3 regions of the Paenilisteria weihenstephanensis genome follow, and region 1 is predicted to be linked to each of the others. Evidence: predicted binding sites of a transcription regulator. Region 1 holds the regulator's gene; each other region holds the start of a gene.

Region 1 (5,465 bases):
ACCGAATTATGTGGAAGTTAGCGCGCTAGAAGAAAGCTCGCAGTATTTTTTAAAGGAAAAAATGCTTTGGGAAATAAAGCAGATTTGGCAACCGTATGTGGTGAGTATTCCAGCGAGTGACGGCAGAATGTTACATAAATATAAACAGGAAACGGTCGTCATTGAAGAAGCGTTCGATGAAACGACGGAAAGTTATCAACTAAAAGGCTATAAGGCACGAAAGGAAAACTAAAATGACGACATTTTTTAATGAAATACCAAATGAATTGCGACAATTAGCAGATGAAATGGAAGAGAAGTTACTTTCTTTGCAGCGCGCAACGGATAAAATTGCAGAAGAAAACCAGTGGAAAGTGATGCAGGCTTTTCGAGAAAATCGGGTAAGTGACTTCCATTTCACGCCATCGACTGGTTACGGGTATGACGATGACGGCAGAGATACGTTAGAACGCGTGTATGCGACTGTTTTCAAGGCGGAGGCGGCACTTGTACGCCCACAGATTATTTCAGGAACACATGCTATCTCTACGGCTTTGTTTGGCGTTTTACGTCCAGGCGATGATTTGCTCTATATTACAGGCGCGCCCTATGACACGCTAGAAGAAATTGTCGGGATTCGCGGCACAGGAAAGGGTTCTTTAAAAGAGTTTCAGATTGGCTACGACATGGTGCCGCTTCAAGCAGATGGTTCTGTAAATTTGGAGGCAGTTCGTCAAAAGATAAAGCCTACCACAAAAATGATAGGTATTCAGCGCTCCAAAGGTTACGCAGATCGTCCGTCATTCTCGGTACAGCAAATCCAAGAAATGATTGCATTTGTTCGAGAAATCAAGCCGGGTATTGTTGTTTTTGTTGATAACTGTTACGGAGAATTTGTGGAACTAATGGAACCGATTGAAGTCGGGGCTGATTTAATGGCAGGTTCTTTAATCAAAAATCCAGGTGGTGGTCTAGCTAAAACTGGTGGGTATATTACTGGTCGAGCGGATCTGGTGGAGCTGTGTGCTTTTCGTCTAACAACTCCGGGTATCGGCGCTGAAGCGGGTGCATCTTTATACAGTCTATTGGAAATGTATCAAGGTTTTTTCCTAGCGCCACATGTTGTAGCGCAGGCTGTTAAAGGCGCTCGATTCACAGCTGGAATCCTGGATGCTTTTCAAATCGAAACAGAACCAGCTTGGGATGCGCCACGAACAGACTTGATCCAAAGTGTCTCATTTCACGATCGTGATAGAATGGTAGCTTTTGCTCAAGCGATTCAAACAGCATCTCCTATTAATGCCCACGCTGTTCCCGAAGGCGCGTATATGCCTGGTTATGAAGATGACGTTATTATGGCAGCGGGAACATTTATTCAAGGTGCTAGCTTGGAATTAACAGCGGATGGTCCCATTCGCGAACCATATCAATTATACGTACAAGGTGGCTTAACGTACGAACATGTGAAAATTGCGGTTTTAGAAGCAACAACCAGATTATTAGCACAAAAATTACTTGTCTTACCACATTAGTAAAATGACATTTCTATGTAAAAAAGCAGTGAATTTATTTTCGCTGTTTTTTTATATGCTCTAAAAAGCATTGGTACATAAGGTTTTTGGCGATGTTAGATTATCTAACATAAATTTGACAAATGATATAACATACATTATAATGCAACTAACATAAGAAAAATAAGTCGTTTTGCGAAAGGGGAAAAAATCGTGAGTGAAAAAGAAATTAGAAGATCGATGCCTCTTTTCCCGATAGGTCCAGTCATGAAACTAACCGATCTTACTGCAAGACAAATACGTTACTACGAGGATCAGGGGTTAATTAACCCGGCAAGAAATCAAGGAAATCACCGCTTATATTCACTTCAAGACATCGATACACTACTTGAGATCAAAGATTATTTGAATGATGGTCTGAATATTGCAGGAATTAAGAAAATGTACCAAATGCAGCAGGACGAGGAAAAATCGCCGCTTACCAACGAAGATGTACGCAAAATTTTACGAAAAGAAATGCAACAAGCTGGACGTTTCGTGAAACAAGACGCTTCTGGAAAGCAACAATTGCCAAGATTTTGACAAAAGGTATTTACTTTAAAAAAGTTTATATAATATCAATTATTGGGAGGATTTAATTATGACATCGTACACTAAAGAAGACATTTTTCGCTTCGCAGACGAACAAAATGTAAAGTTCATTCGCTTACAATTCACGGATATCCTGGGAATCATTAAGAACGTGGAAATTCCCCTTAGCCAGTTGGGTAAAGCATTGGATAATAAAATGATGTTTGATGGTTCCTCCATTGAAGGTTTTGTACGTATTGAAGAATCAGACATGTACTTATTCCCGGATCTTGACACATGGGTTGTGTTCCCTTGGACAGCGGAAAAAGGAAAAGTAGCTAGATTGATTTGTGATATTTATAATCCAGATGGAACAATTTTTGCGGGGGATCCTCGTGCTAACTTAAAACGTGTATTAGCCGAAATGCATGACTTAGGATTTACAGATTTTAACTTAGGACCAGAACCTGAATTTTTCCTTTTCAAATTAGATGAGCGAGGTAAGCCAACGCTAGAATTGAATGATAATGCTGGGTACTTCGATTTAGCGCCAACCGATCTAGGTGAAAACTGTCGCCGCGATATCGTGCTCGAATTAGAAGAAATGGGCTTTGAAATTGAAGCAAGTCATCATGAAGTAGCGCCAGGACAACATGAGATCGATTTCAAATATGAAGATGCGGTCACTGCGTGTGACAATATTCAAACATTCAAACTAGTTGTAAAAACGATTGCTCGTAAACACGGGTTGCACGCAACATTCATGCCTAAACCATTGTTCGGCGTGAACGGATCCGGGATGCATTTCAATATGTCACTGTTCAATAAAGACGGTAATGCCTTCTTTGATGCTGATGGCGAGGAACAACTTAGCCAAACAGCGTATCATTTCTTAGCTGGTATGTTGAAGCATGCGAAAGGTTATACAGCCGTAACGAATCCAACAGTAAACTCGTATAAACGTTTAGTACCAGGTTATGAAGCACCATGCTATATCGCTTGGTCAGGTAAAAACCGTAGCCCACTTGTTCGTGTTCCAAGTTCTCGTGGTTTGAGTACTCGCCTAGAACTTCGTAGCGTTGACCCAGCAGCAAATCCATACTTAGCGATGGCTGTATTACTCCGCGCAGGATTAGACGGTATCAAAAATGAATTAACACCTCCAAAACCTGTGGATCGTAATATTTATGGGATGAACGAGGAAGAGCGCCATGCACACGGTATTTATGATCTTCCAGAAAGCTTAGCCTTGGCTTTAAAAGAGCTTGAGAATGATGATATTATCGTAGACGGCTTAGGAGAACATATTATGGAACACTTTGTAGAGGCAAAAGTTATTGAGTGTGATATGTTTAGAACTGCGGTTCATCAATGGGAACGCGATCAATACATGGAAATTTACTAAAAAAACAACAAAAAAAGGTGGGCACCGAAAATGGTGCCCACCTTTTTTGTTGTTTATCGAATGTCACGATATAGTCCAATAACTTTCCCTAGGATCGAGACGTTATTCAATATAATTGGATCCAAAGCATCGTTTTCCGGTTGTAGACGGAAATGATTTGCTTCTTTATAAAACCTCTTACACGTAGCTTCATCTTCATCTGTCATTGCAACAACAATTTCACCGTTATTGGCTGAAGTTTGTTGTCTAACAATTACTTTATCTCCATTTAAAATACCAGCATTAATCATACTTTCACCGTCAATTTCAAGCATAAATATTTCTGTTTCACCATTTGCCATATGTTCAGGTAATGGGAAGTATTCATCAATGTTTTCAATCGCAGTGATAGGCATCCCAGCCGTTACTTTACCGATAATCGGGATATTAATAACGTTTGGAGTAGGTATTTCATCCTCTAATGAAAGAATTTCAATAGCTCTTGGTTTTGTTGGATCTCTTCGGATAAGACCTTTTCCTTCTAAACGTGCCAAATGACCATGTACGGTTGAACTAGATGCTAATCCCACAGCTTCACCGATTTCTCTTACGGAAGGCGGATAGCCTTTATCCTTTACTTCCGATTTAATAAAGTCATAGATATCTTGCTGGCGTTTTGATAGTTTCATTTGTTTCACCCCGCTTACTCTTTACTTCTTTATTAACCTCAGTATATCAAAAAAAAAAAGGATATGCAAACAATTGTTCGTTTTTTTAATTGACATAGTAGAACGAGTGTTCTATAATATAACAAAAGGCGAACATATATTCTTTTGGAGGGATAAAGATGACTTTAAAATCTATTTGGGATCGATATTATATTGCTATTATTTTCTTTGTTACATGTTTTGTTTTAGGAATTGTACTATTGATGGTAACAGTTAACCAAGCAGAATCAGATTATAATGAGGTTAGTGTGGCTAGCGGGGATTCAATATGGGCTTTGGCAGATGAATATGCGGGAGAATATAAGATGAGTAAACAAGAATTTGTAGCTTGGATGGAAAAGGAAAACCAATTGATTGATGGAAAGCTTACCGCTGGGAGCACAATTACTATACCAGTTAAGCAAGTAACTGGGGATGACAGTTCTATTCAGTTAGCCGATGAATAATATGCACAATGCTTTAAAAATCTTTTTGTTTCATGTAGAATATGTGATAACAAGGAATGAAAAGAGGTTTTTGAATGTTTAAGGATTTTAAAGCGTTTATTTCGAAAGGGAACGCATTAGGGATGGCCGTAGGTATTGTAATTGGGGCTGCATTTACAAGTATTGTTAATTCACTTGTGAATGATATTATTATGCCGCCACTTGGATTACTCATTGGAAATGTCGATTTTACAAATTTATTTATTAGTCTAAATGGAACGCATTATGATACATTAAAAGCTGCGCAATCAGCAGGGGCGCCGACAATTAACTATGGTATGTTTATTAATAACATTATCAGTTTTTTGATTATTGCTTTCTCTGTTTTTCTGATCATCAAATTGGTATCTAAGTATATGCCGCTAGAACCGAAGCAACCAGCGACTAAAGAATGTCCATATTGTTTATCAGCTGTACCAGAAAAAGCGACGAAATGTCTGCACTGTACTTCTGAGTTGATCGAACAAGAATCTAGAACTTCATCATTATAATATCACTACATTTAGGAGGATGAACATGTTAGAAAAGTCCAAGATAGATCGTATCAATGAATTATCCCACAAAAAGAAAGCTGGGACGATGACAGCGGATGAGAAAATCGAGCAAGATACACTGCGTGAAGAATACATCAAGTCATTCCGAAACCAAGTGCGAGATACAATTGAACACACCACATTTATTGATCCTAATGGTGACGATGTGACACCAGATAAGATCAAACGGAAGCGAGAAGAACGAAAAAAATTATAATAGTCTAGGTTAGGTGCATGTTGCTTAACCTATTCTTATACATGAAACGAACATTTTT
Region 2 (5,465 bases), 1.1 Mb from region 1:
ATTTATTCTGTTATGAAAGTTGGCGTATCAAGAGGTCACAAGCTATTCACATGGGGAATCGTCACCACACTTATTTTTATGGGATTAATTTATATTTTTGCAGCTGATAATTTCAGACAATATTCCGCGGCAATCATTGCATTGCTCGGGTTTAGTTCGGCATTAATCATGCGCGAAGTAGAGAACACACACCCAGATAACAAAAAACAAGAAGAATGAGAAGGAGTGAGGGGAAATGGGAATTCACCAGTATTTTCGTAGTCTATCCGATTTGGAAAACATTTATCGCTGTCCAGGAAAGTTCAAGTATCAGGAACATTCTGTGGCCGAGCATTCGTTCAAAGTCACACAAGTAGCGCAGTTTTTAGGTAACGTAGAGGAGCAAGCTGGCAATACTGTCAATTGGCGCGCGCTATACGAAAAAGCACTAAATCACGATTATCCAGAACTATTTATCGGTGACATCAAGACACCAGTAAAATACGCAACGGCTGAGCTCCGCGAAATGTTGTCTGAAGTGGAAGAAACCATGACACGCAACTTTATTGATAACGAAATACCACCCGAATTCCAAGCCATCTATCACGTTCTATTAAAAGAAGGTAAAGATGACACCTTAGAAGGCCAAATCCTAGCTGTTGCAGATAAAGTCGACCTGCTCTACGAATCATTTGGCGAGATTCAAAAAGGAAATCCAGAACCGACTTTTGTCAAAATTTATAGTGAAGCCTTGGAAACGATTTATAAATTCCGCGAAATGGCATCAGTACAATACTTTTTACGAGAAATACTTCCAGATCTACTCGCTGAAAAAGGCATTGAAAAAACAGAATTACCAGCCTTATCAAATGAAATAAAAGAACGCGTGTTAAAAGCGGACATTTAAAAGGGGAGAGTAAATCTATGTGGGATCAGCTAATTTCGGCGCTTATTTTTCCAGGATTGTTGGTCATTATTTTAACTCGGATTACCTACCAACGCTTCGTTGGACTAGGCCTAACGATCATTCTAATAGCCGCATCCGCCCGCCTAGGCTTCACAAACACCTGGTGGCTCATAGGAATAGACGCCGTTTCTATGACGCTTGGCTTCATCGCAGCAACCCACATGCTCACCAAGCGACGCCAAGCTGAAGAAGGATAAGTGGCTAGAATTTGACTACATGTTAGCAAAATATTCATATTCCTTCACTAAAAGCCAGACGCATCCCCAAAGGCGAGTACCGGAGCAGATTGTACATGAACGCTGGAACAGAGCCTAGACTGTGGGGTGTAAAATCTCAAAATCTCTCTACAAAATCAAAAGCAACGCCTCACGGAGATTCAACCACAGAACATCCAAAGGACGAAAAGTGCTTAGCTACTAGGCAAAGGCGAGTACCGGAGCAGAATGTACGATTGTACCTGAGCACCGGAACGGAGCCTTTAACGACGTAGATGAGCGCTTTTCGTCCTTTGGATACGAAAATACGTTCGCTTTTTAGTATACCTTTGAAAAAAAATATGGTAAAATAGATACAAGTGATGAGTCTGGGATTTGCCTAGACTCACTTTCGTTTTTACGGAGGAGGAGAAAAGGTGAAGGATACATTTCAACTAGTTTCGAAATATACGCCACAAGGGGATCAGCCTAAAGCAATTGAGAAGTTGGTTGCGGGTTTAAACAATGGTGTGAAGCATCAAACCTTACTTGGAGCAACAGGAACGGGTAAGACTTTTACGGTATCAAATGTTATTGAAAAAGTAAATAAGCCTACGCTTGTTATTGCACATAATAAGACATTGGCGGGGCAATTATATAGTGAGTTTAAGGAATTTTTTCCGAACAATGCAGTAGAATATTTTGTGAGTTACTATGATTATTATCAACCAGAGGCTTATGTTCCGCAAACGGATACCTTTATTGAGAAGGATTCGAGCGTCAATGATGAAATTGATAAATTACGACATTCAGCGACAGCTTCATTGTTTGAAAGACGAGATGTTATCATTATTGCTAGTGTTTCATGTATTTATGGTTTAGGTTCGCCAGAAGAATATGGCGCAATGCTTGTTTCTCTTAGACCAGGAATGGAGATTAGCCGAGATCAGTTGTTGCGTGATCTAGTCGAAATACAGTATGATCGCAATGACATTGATTTTCAGCGCGGTCGTTTTCGTGTTCGTGGTGATGTGGTGGAAATTTTCCCAGCATCTCGTGATGAGCACTGTATGCGTGTCGAGTTTTTTGGTGATGAAATCGAACGAATTCGTGAAGTAGATGCGTTAACTGGTGAAATTATTGGTGAACGCGAACATGTTTCTATTTTTCCGGCATCTCACTTTGTAACGCGACCAGATATTATGAAAAAAGCAATTGTTAATATTAAAGCAGAGCTCGCAGATCGATTGAAGGTGTTGCGTGATAACAATAAGCTTTTAGAAGCGCAACGATTAGAACAGCGTACGAATTATGATATTGAAATGATGGAAGAGATGGGATACTGCTCTGGCGTAGAGAACTATTCGCGTCATTTATCTTTGCGGGAACCTGGCTCAACGCCATATACATTGTTAGACTTTTTCCCAGATGATTTTCAAATTGTTATTGATGAATCGCATGTAACGATGCCACAAATTCGCGGTATGTATAATGGAGACCAAGCGCGGAAACAAATGCTGGTAGATCATGGATTTCGTTTGCCATCTGCACTTGATAACCGTCCACTTCGATTAGAGGAATTTGAAAAACATGTGAATCAAATTATGTATATTTCGGCAACACCAGGACCATATGAATTGGAGCTTAATCCAGATGTTATTCAACAAATTATTCGGCCTACTGGTTTGCTTGATCCGATTATTGAAGTTCGGCCAATTGAAGGCCAAATTGATGATCTGATTGATGAAATAAATGAACGAATTGAGAAAAATGAGCGTGTTCTTATTACGACGTTAACCAAGAAAATGTCGGAGGATCTAACAGATTACTTGAAAGAAACAGGTATTAAGGTGCAGTATTTGCATTCAGAAATTAAGACGTTAGAGCGGATTGAGATTATTCGAGATCTTAGACTAGGCGTGTATGACGTACTTGTTGGGATTAATTTATTACGTGAGGGAATCGATATTCCTGAGGTTTCTCTTGTAACGATTTTGGATGCTGATAAACAAGGGTTCTTACGTTCGGAGCGTTCTTTGGTCCAAACAATTGGTCGTGCGGCACGTAATCAGAACGGTAAGGTTATTATGTACGCAGATAAGATGACCGATGCGATGAATTATGCTATCAGTGAAACATCACGTCGTCGTGAAATTCAGGAAGCTTACAATAAGGAGCATGGCATTACACCTCAAACGATTATAAAAGATGTTCGGGGCGTTATCTCAGCGACAAGTGCTGCGGAGGTTAGAGAAACGGAGCACCTGAAAGATCTTAGCAAGATGAATAAGAAAGAGCGAATGGCCTTTATTGAAGAATTAGAACATGAAATGAGAGCTGCTGCAAAAGCACTGGACTTCGAGCGTGCGGCGCAACTTCGTGATACCTTACTTGAGCTAAAAGCGGAAGGATGATTGTAGTTGGAAAAAGATAAAATTGTAATACAAGGAGCAAGAGCCAACAATTTAAAAAATATTAATGTGGAGATTCCGCGTGATAAGCTTGTTGTTATGACAGGTTTATCTGGATCGGGGAAATCATCATTAGCTTTTGATACAATATATGCAGAAGGACAGAGGCGTTATGTAGAATCGCTATCTTCTTACGCACGTCAATTTTTAGGTCAAATGGATAAGCCAGATGTTGATTTAATTGAAGGTTTGTCGCCAGCGATTTCGATTGATCAAAAAACAACGAGTCGTAATCCACGTTCAACGGTAGGAACTGTAACAGAAATTCATGACTATTTACGATTGATGTATGCACGTGTGGGACATCCGATTTGCCCTAACCATGGTATCGAGATTTCTTCACAAACGATTGAACAGATGGTGGATCGTGTTTTAGAATTACCTGAAAAAACAAGAATTCAAATTTTAGCTCCGATTGTTTCAGGTAAGAAAGGTGCTCACAAGAAAACATTAGAAGGCGTCAAAAAAGAAGGCTACGTTCGTGTTCGAATTGATGGTGAAATGTATGACATTGGTGATGAAATCGAACTTGAGAAGAACAAAAAACACTCGATTGATATCGTGATTGATCGTATTGTTGTAAAGGAAGGCGTCACCTCTCGTTTATTTGATTCTATTGAGTCGGCACTGAGACTTGCAGAAGGTTACGCGGTCGTAGATGTCATTGGCGACAAAGAGCTTTTATTTAGTGAGCATTACGCTTGCCCTTATTGTGGCTTCTCGGTGGGCGAATTAGAACCAAGAATGTTCTCATTTAACAGTCCTTTCGGTGCTTGTCCAACGTGTGATGGGCTTGGAACAAAGCTGGAAGTAGACATTGAATCGGTTATCCCAGATATGAGCTTGAGTCTTAATGAAGGTGCCATTATCCCATGGAAACCAATCAGTTCGCAGTATTATCCGAAGATGCTGGCTGCTGCTTGTAAGGAATTCAATATTGATATGGATACACCGCTACAAGATTTGCCTGAAGAGCACCTTGATATTATTTTAAATGGCTCTAAAGGGAAGGAATTCTATTTTGAATATAAAAACGATTTTGGTATGACGCGAGAAACAAATATACCATTTGAAGGCATTATTCCAAATGTGGAACGTCGCTATCGGGAGACAAGTTCGGACTTTACAAGAGAGCAAATGGCGCAGTATATGACTGATTTGCCATGTCCTTCTTGTAAAGGTTACAGACTTAAAGAAGAAGCGCTCGCAGTCAAAATTAACAATACACATCTGGGTCAAGTCAGTAATTTTTCTATCATCGAAGCACTTACTTTCTTTGATGAAGTGGGGCTTTCTGAAAAAGAAACACAAATTGCCAAACCTATCTTAAAAGAAGTGCGTCAACGATTAGGATTCTTGAAAAATGTTGGGCTGGACTATTTAACATTGAGTAGGGCGGCGGGGACACTTTCTGGTGGTGAAGCGCAGCGGATTCGTTTAGCGACACAAATTGGTTCAAGATTGACAGGGGTACTTTATATTTTAGATGAGCCATCGATTGGTCTTCACCAGCGTGATAATGATCGTCTTGTGCACACGTTGCAAAGCATGCGGGATATTGGAAATACACTTATCGTAGTGGAGCATGATGAAGATACAATGCTTGCGGCAGACTATCTCATTGATATCGGACCTGGCGCTGGCGAACACGGTGGACAAGTGGTCGCTGCGGGAACTCCAGAAGAAGTCCGCGCGAACAAAAATTCCATCACGGGTCAGTATTTATCAGGGAAGAAGTTTATTCCTATCCCAACTGAACGCCGAAAAGGAAATGGTAATCAAATTGAGATTATCGGTGCTAAGGCCAATAACCTGAAAAATGTCACAGCTGCATTCCCGCTTGGAACATTCACG
Region 3 (5,465 bases), 300 kb from region 1:
ACTAAGAGTACATTCAAAATATGGTGTCGCAAGAACCATTAGCACATGCATATCAAGGCTCTAAAACGCCTCACTAAGAACAACCACATAACCCCATCAACCAACGAAAGGATTGTGAGTCAACCATGGAATTAATTTTCCTCGGGACAGGAGCAGGTGTCCCTTCCAAAGGCCGTAACGTAACGGCGATTGCGCTCACAATGTTAAACGAGCGAAACAGTATCTGGCTTTTTGATTGCGGAGAAGCAACGCAACATCAGATTTTAAGAAGTTCTATAAAATTAAGTAAACTAGAAAAGATTTTTATCACACACTTACACGGAGATCATATTTTTGGCTTACCAGGACTCATTAGCAGTCGTTCCTTTCAAGGCGGAGAAACACCGCTGACTATATACGGTCCTGCCGGGATTGAGAGTTTTATCCGCACAAGTTTAGTTGTAAGCGGAACACACCTCAAGTACCCTCTCGATATCGTTGAAATAAAGGACGATCTTGTATTCGAAGACAGTGAATTTAAAGTAACTTGCAAAGAGCTAGATCACGGTATTTTGAGTTATGGATACCGAGTGGATGAGGCTGATAAAACGGGATCGCTTGATGCGGCTGCCATTTCAGCGCTTGGGGTAAAACCAGGGCCAATTTTCAAGGAATTAAAAGATGGTAAAACAGTGAAACTCGAAGACGGGAGAAGCATCAATGGTCGTGATTTCATCGGACCCACAAAAAAAGGACGGACGATCACGATTTTCGGCGATACGCGAGCGACAGCAACAGAACTTGAACTGGCAAAAAATGCGGATGTCATCGTTCACGAGGCTACGTTTGGATCTGAAATGGGTGATATGGCGGGTGAATACATGCATTCTACTACGATAGAAGCTGCAACTTTAGCAAAAAAAGCAGATGCGAAACAGCTCATTATTACGCATATAAGCTCCCGATACACGCGTGAGGATAATCGTATTTTGGTAGATGAGTGTCGTCAAATTTTCCCGAATACAGAAATAGCAACAGATTTTGCGATATTCGAACTATAAAGGAGTTTGACAAGGATGAATGATTTTTTAAAAGACAAAACGGTTCTGATCACAGGGGCTTCAAATGGGCTTGGCGCAGAGATGGCAAGGCAGGTTGCGCAGCAGGGAGCGCATACAATTTTAACCGCTCGACGTACAGAAAAATTAGCAGATTTAGCAGCTGATATTGAAATGAAATTCGATGTGAGCAGCCGATATTTCAAAATGGACATGACCGATTTTGCGGAGATTGAACAAGTGGCTGAACAGCTTGGCGACACAAAGGTTGATGTGTTGGTCAACTGTGCTGGGTTTGGAATTTTTGAAGAAGCAGTAACGACTGATTTTGATACAGTGGAGCGGATGTTTGACACCAATGTACTTGGTTTAATGCGATTAACACAACTTATCTTACCTCGTATGATAGAGCGTAAATCGGGCCATATTATCAACATTGCCTCTCAAGCTGGGAAAATTGCTACCCCAAAATCATCTGCATATTCGGCAACGAAATTCGCAGTGCTCGGCTATTCTAATGCGCTAAGAATGGAAGTAAAGCCAGATAATATCAATGTAACAACGGTAAATCCTGGCCCCATTGCGACGAGCTTTTTTGATATCGCGGATAAATCGGGCAACTACTTAGATAACGTTGGTTTTCTCGTTTTAAAACCAGAGAAAGTAGCTGCTAAAATTGTGGCTATTATGGGGAAAGGAAGACGCGAAATCAATTTGCCTTTCTTGATGAATATCATTTCACGAACTTATCAAGTGATGCCTCGTGTTATTGAATTTTTTGGTAAAGGCTCGTTTGAGAAAAAATAAGCGTGTCCAGTGAGATTTCGGTCTTGCTGGATTTTTTTATTTACCTACTTCGTTCTTGCTTTATAGGAATAAATGAGGTATTATTAATAAATAGAACAAACGTTCGTTTTTGTGTGAAGGGCGATGAAGTTTATGGATAAGACGCGTAAGATAATTCATATTGATATGGATGCTTTTTTTGCTTCTGTAGAGGAGCGTGATCATCCTGAATACCGAGGGAAGGCGCTTATTATCGGTGGTGACCCAAACAAAAGAGGCGTTGTTTCAACCTGCTCTTATGAGGCAAGGAAATATGGTGTTCACTCTGCAATGCCGACAAAGCAAGCCTATAAATTATGCCCACACGGTATTTTCATTCATGGGAATATGGAGCATTACCGTGAAGTTTCTATCCAAATCCGAGAAATTTTTCACCGCTATACAGATCTGGTAGAGCCAATGTCACTTGATGAGGCTTATTTAGATGTGACGGAAAATAAGAAGGGTATCAAGTCTGCCATGCGTATTGCCCTCGAAATTCAGCACGCTATCTATCAGGAACTTGGCTTAACAGCATCGGCTGGTGTTTCTTATAATAAATTTATTGCAAAGATCGCCTCAGATTATAAAAAGCCTGCAGGTATGACAGTTGTACTGCCAGATGAGGCTGAGGCATTCCTTGAGAGCCTTCCTGTGACAAAATTTCACGGCGTAGGCAAGGTAACCGCAGAGAAACTTCATGGCCTGGGTATTGAAACAGGTGCCGATTTAAAAGCTTGGGACGAATGGGATCTTATTCGTGAGCTTAATAAACAAGGTTATCGATTGTACCGAGCAGTAAGAGGTCTATCTGACTCGAAAGTAAACCCACATCGGGAACGCAAATCCGTGGGGAGAGAAACGACTTTTGCAAATAATATTTTTGATGAGCGTGAAATGCAGGATATGTTATTTAAGTTCGCCAGTAAAATAGAGGAATCTCTCGAAAAAATTGGAAAGCACGGCAAAACAATTGTTTTAAAGCTCCGTTACAGTGATTTTAGCACGATTACGCGACGACTATCATTAACGGAGTATACAAGGGACGCTAGAATGATCTATGACGCAGGATTGAGCCTACTTCGTGATGTTTATAGTGGAGAAGAAAGTGTTCGATTAGTAGGTTTGACTGTCACGAATTTGAAGCCACTCCATTTTGAAAATTTAAAGTTAGAAGGTTTTTAAAATACCTATTTACTATTTTGCATATTGCGCTTAACATGAAGGTAAAGATAGGAGGATGAGGGATGGATAAGTGGGTGCTCGGAAGTTTTATATTGGTAGTGGTGCTTATCATATCGATTATTTCGATGGCGGCTATAGGGATTTTCAAAATGAAAAAAGGAAGATTGAATAGTTATTTTGTGCATCGTATGGTGAGTGGTCAAATATGGCGTCATATTCAAAGATCTGAGCAGGCTATTACTTTGACGCCAAAAGTACAGCGCCTCCTTATTGCTAGCCATATGAGCCTAATGACCGCACTTGTATTCCAATTGATTTGGACCGTGGGTATAAATCAATTGGATTGGGATATTAGGTTAGTTAGTATTTCTTTCATATGCATTGCAATGAGTATCTTGCTTAATATTTGGGCCAATAGAGCATTTAAGCAAAAAGATTTAAATTATGGAAAAAACCCTTAAAGCATGCTACAAGATACTATTTTAAGTAGCAATGGTTATACAGAAAAGTGCTTTACTTGATTATTTTGATATAGAAAAAAAGCTGTCATCGTTGGGGGGACAGCTTTTTCAGAACAAAAAGAAGACCACTAAAAAGTGATCTCCCTGTAGCATTATTTCATTTCCAATAAACGATCTTTTAGCTCTTGTTCCATGGATACAAGTTCTTTTTCTGCTACGGCGCGTTTTGCACGGCCTTCTTGTTGAATCTTCAATGTTTCTTGCAATGTCTCAATCAAGCTAGATTGTGTCTCTTTTAATGTTTCGATATCTACAATCCCTCTTTCGTTTTCACGAGCTGTCTCAATGGCGTTTGTCTTCAGCATATCTGCATTACGTTTAAGCAGTTCATTTGTTGTTTCTGCTACTTGACGTTGTGCTTCAGCAGCTTGTTGTTGACGCAATAGTGTAAGTGCAATAGCTACTTGGTTTTTCCATAATGGAATAGCAGTCATGATAGAGGACTGAATTTTTTCAGCAAGCACTTGGTTTGTGTTTTGAATCAAGCGAATTTGCGGTGCTTGTTGGATGGTAATTTGGCGACTAAGCTTTAAGTCATGTACGCGTTTTTCAAGGCGATCCGCGAATTGTGTTAGGTCATTTACCTCTTGGAAATCCATCTGATCGCCAGATTGTTCCGCTTTTTTACGTAGTTCTGGAAGGAGCTTTGTATTGATTTCTTCTTGTTTTAGTTCTCCTGCTGCGATGTAGATGTTGAGTGCTTGGAAATAGTCTTTGTTTTTATCATAAAGCTGTTCTAAGAAGGAGTTGTCCTCCATTAAACGTTTCTTCGCATGTTCTAATTTGAGGGCGATACGGTCGATTTGTGTACCCATTTTTTGATATTTGGATGTGATTTCGTTGATAGACTGTTTGACACGAGAGAACATTTTTGTGAAAACGTTCTTGTTTCGTGCAGCAAGTTCATCAGGATCTGCTTCTTGTAAACGGAACATGAGGTCGCTGATGATCTCACCGATGGGCCCAACATCTTGTTTTTGAACTTGGTTGAGCATGGAGTGAGAGAAATCATGGAGTTTGGCTTGTGCGGGTGCTCCGTATCCAAGGATTGCTGCTTGATTGCCAGGCTCGATTTGCTTAGCAAGTTCGACTGCTTGACGACGGTTCGCCTCAGGTAGCATATCAACAAGACGTGGTGCTTTGTCTGTCTCGTTGTTTACGATTTCTTTCACGGATGGGGAACCGTTTGTACCGAATGGATCAGCAAGAAGATCATCTAAGGTTTTATTAAAGTTGCCATCGATAACCTCTGCTTTTGGTTGATCATATGTGGGTGTTTCTTTTGTTTGAAATTCAGGCTCGTTTGACTTTTGGTTCTCGGTCATTTTGGTGTTCTCCTTTCAAATTTCTTCTCTTGTTTGGAGATTGAGTTTTTTGCTACTTCTAATTCAAAATCAAGACTCGAAACATCTTTATTTAGAAGTGAGAAGAGATCTTTCTCGATAACGCGACCTAAATCGTTAAGTAGGGAGCGCGTATCAGAAAGTGTTTGGTAAATCTTCTTGTCTTTTACAGGTTGGCTATCTAGGAAAGCATATTTTTCAGTAAGTTCAACAAGGGAATCAAGATGGGAGAAGAAAAAGTCTTCCGCATCATAGAAACGTTTTGGTTCTTCTTTCACGATGCCATAAATACGTTTTGTTAGTAGTAGTGTCTTATCGCGTTCTTGGAAAGTAAACAAAGTGCGATGTGCAGACGTAATTTTTTGGAGACGAAGTATCTTCGCACGTGATTCTTCCAAGTTGATGCGAATGTATTTATATTCTTTCTTTGTAAGACCAGTCTGAATAGCATGTGCCTTATCTCCAGCTCTGGCAGAAAAGAAGAATAGGACAGCAGCAACGACAAGCGTCACGATGCTAATAAGTAACCAGTTATTCACGAAAATGTTTGCCAG

The links. Region 1 encodes LexA, which represses DNA repair genes until DNA is damaged. Its sites were predicted from a motif close to CGAACATATGTTCG; they were not measured.
Region 2: uvrB (excinuclease ABC subunit UvrB) is a predicted target of LexA. The motif match lies at 1,462-1,475, and genes of this name have one in related genera.
Region 3: dinB (DNA polymerase IV) is a predicted target of LexA. The motif match lies at 1,937-1,950, and genes of this name have one in related genera.

Annotation. Positions count from the first base shown of each region.
Region 1 covers NZ_CP011102.1:1,663,265-1,668,729, forward strand. Annotated here, with positions in the region: gene hflX (GTPase HflX) at 1-232, shown strand, start outside; gene UE46_RS08100 (methionine gamma-lyase family protein) at 234-1,511, shown strand; gene UE46_RS08105 (MerR family transcriptional regulator) at 1,704-2,072, shown strand; gene glnA (type I glutamate--ammonia ligase) at 2,131-3,465, shown strand; gene lexA (transcriptional repressor LexA) at 3,519-4,133, opposite strand; gene yneA (cell division suppressor protein YneA) at 4,292-4,618, shown strand; gene mscL (large conductance mechanosensitive channel protein MscL) at 4,693-5,148, shown strand; gene UE46_RS08130 (DUF896 domain-containing protein) at 5,174-5,407, shown strand.
Region 2 covers NZ_CP011102.1:576,653-582,117, forward strand. Annotated here, with positions in the region: gene UE46_RS02715 (hypothetical protein) at 1-219, shown strand, start outside; gene UE46_RS02720 (HD domain-containing protein) at 236-886, shown strand; gene UE46_RS02725 (CsbA family protein) at 904-1,143, shown strand; gene uvrB (excinuclease ABC subunit UvrB) at 1,578-3,554, shown strand; gene uvrA (excinuclease ABC subunit UvrA) at 3,561-5,465, shown strand, end outside.
Region 3 covers NZ_CP011102.1:1,367,114-1,372,578, forward strand. Annotated here, with positions in the region: gene rnz (ribonuclease Z) at 126-1,040, shown strand; gene UE46_RS06655 (SDR family NAD(P)-dependent oxidoreductase) at 1,056-1,844, shown strand; gene dinB (DNA polymerase IV) at 1,977-3,047, shown strand; gene UE46_RS06665 (hypothetical protein) at 3,110-3,508, shown strand; gene UE46_RS06670 (toxic anion resistance protein) at 3,661-4,893, opposite strand; gene UE46_RS06675 (5-bromo-4-chloroindolyl phosphate hydrolysis family protein) at 4,890-5,465, opposite strand, start outside.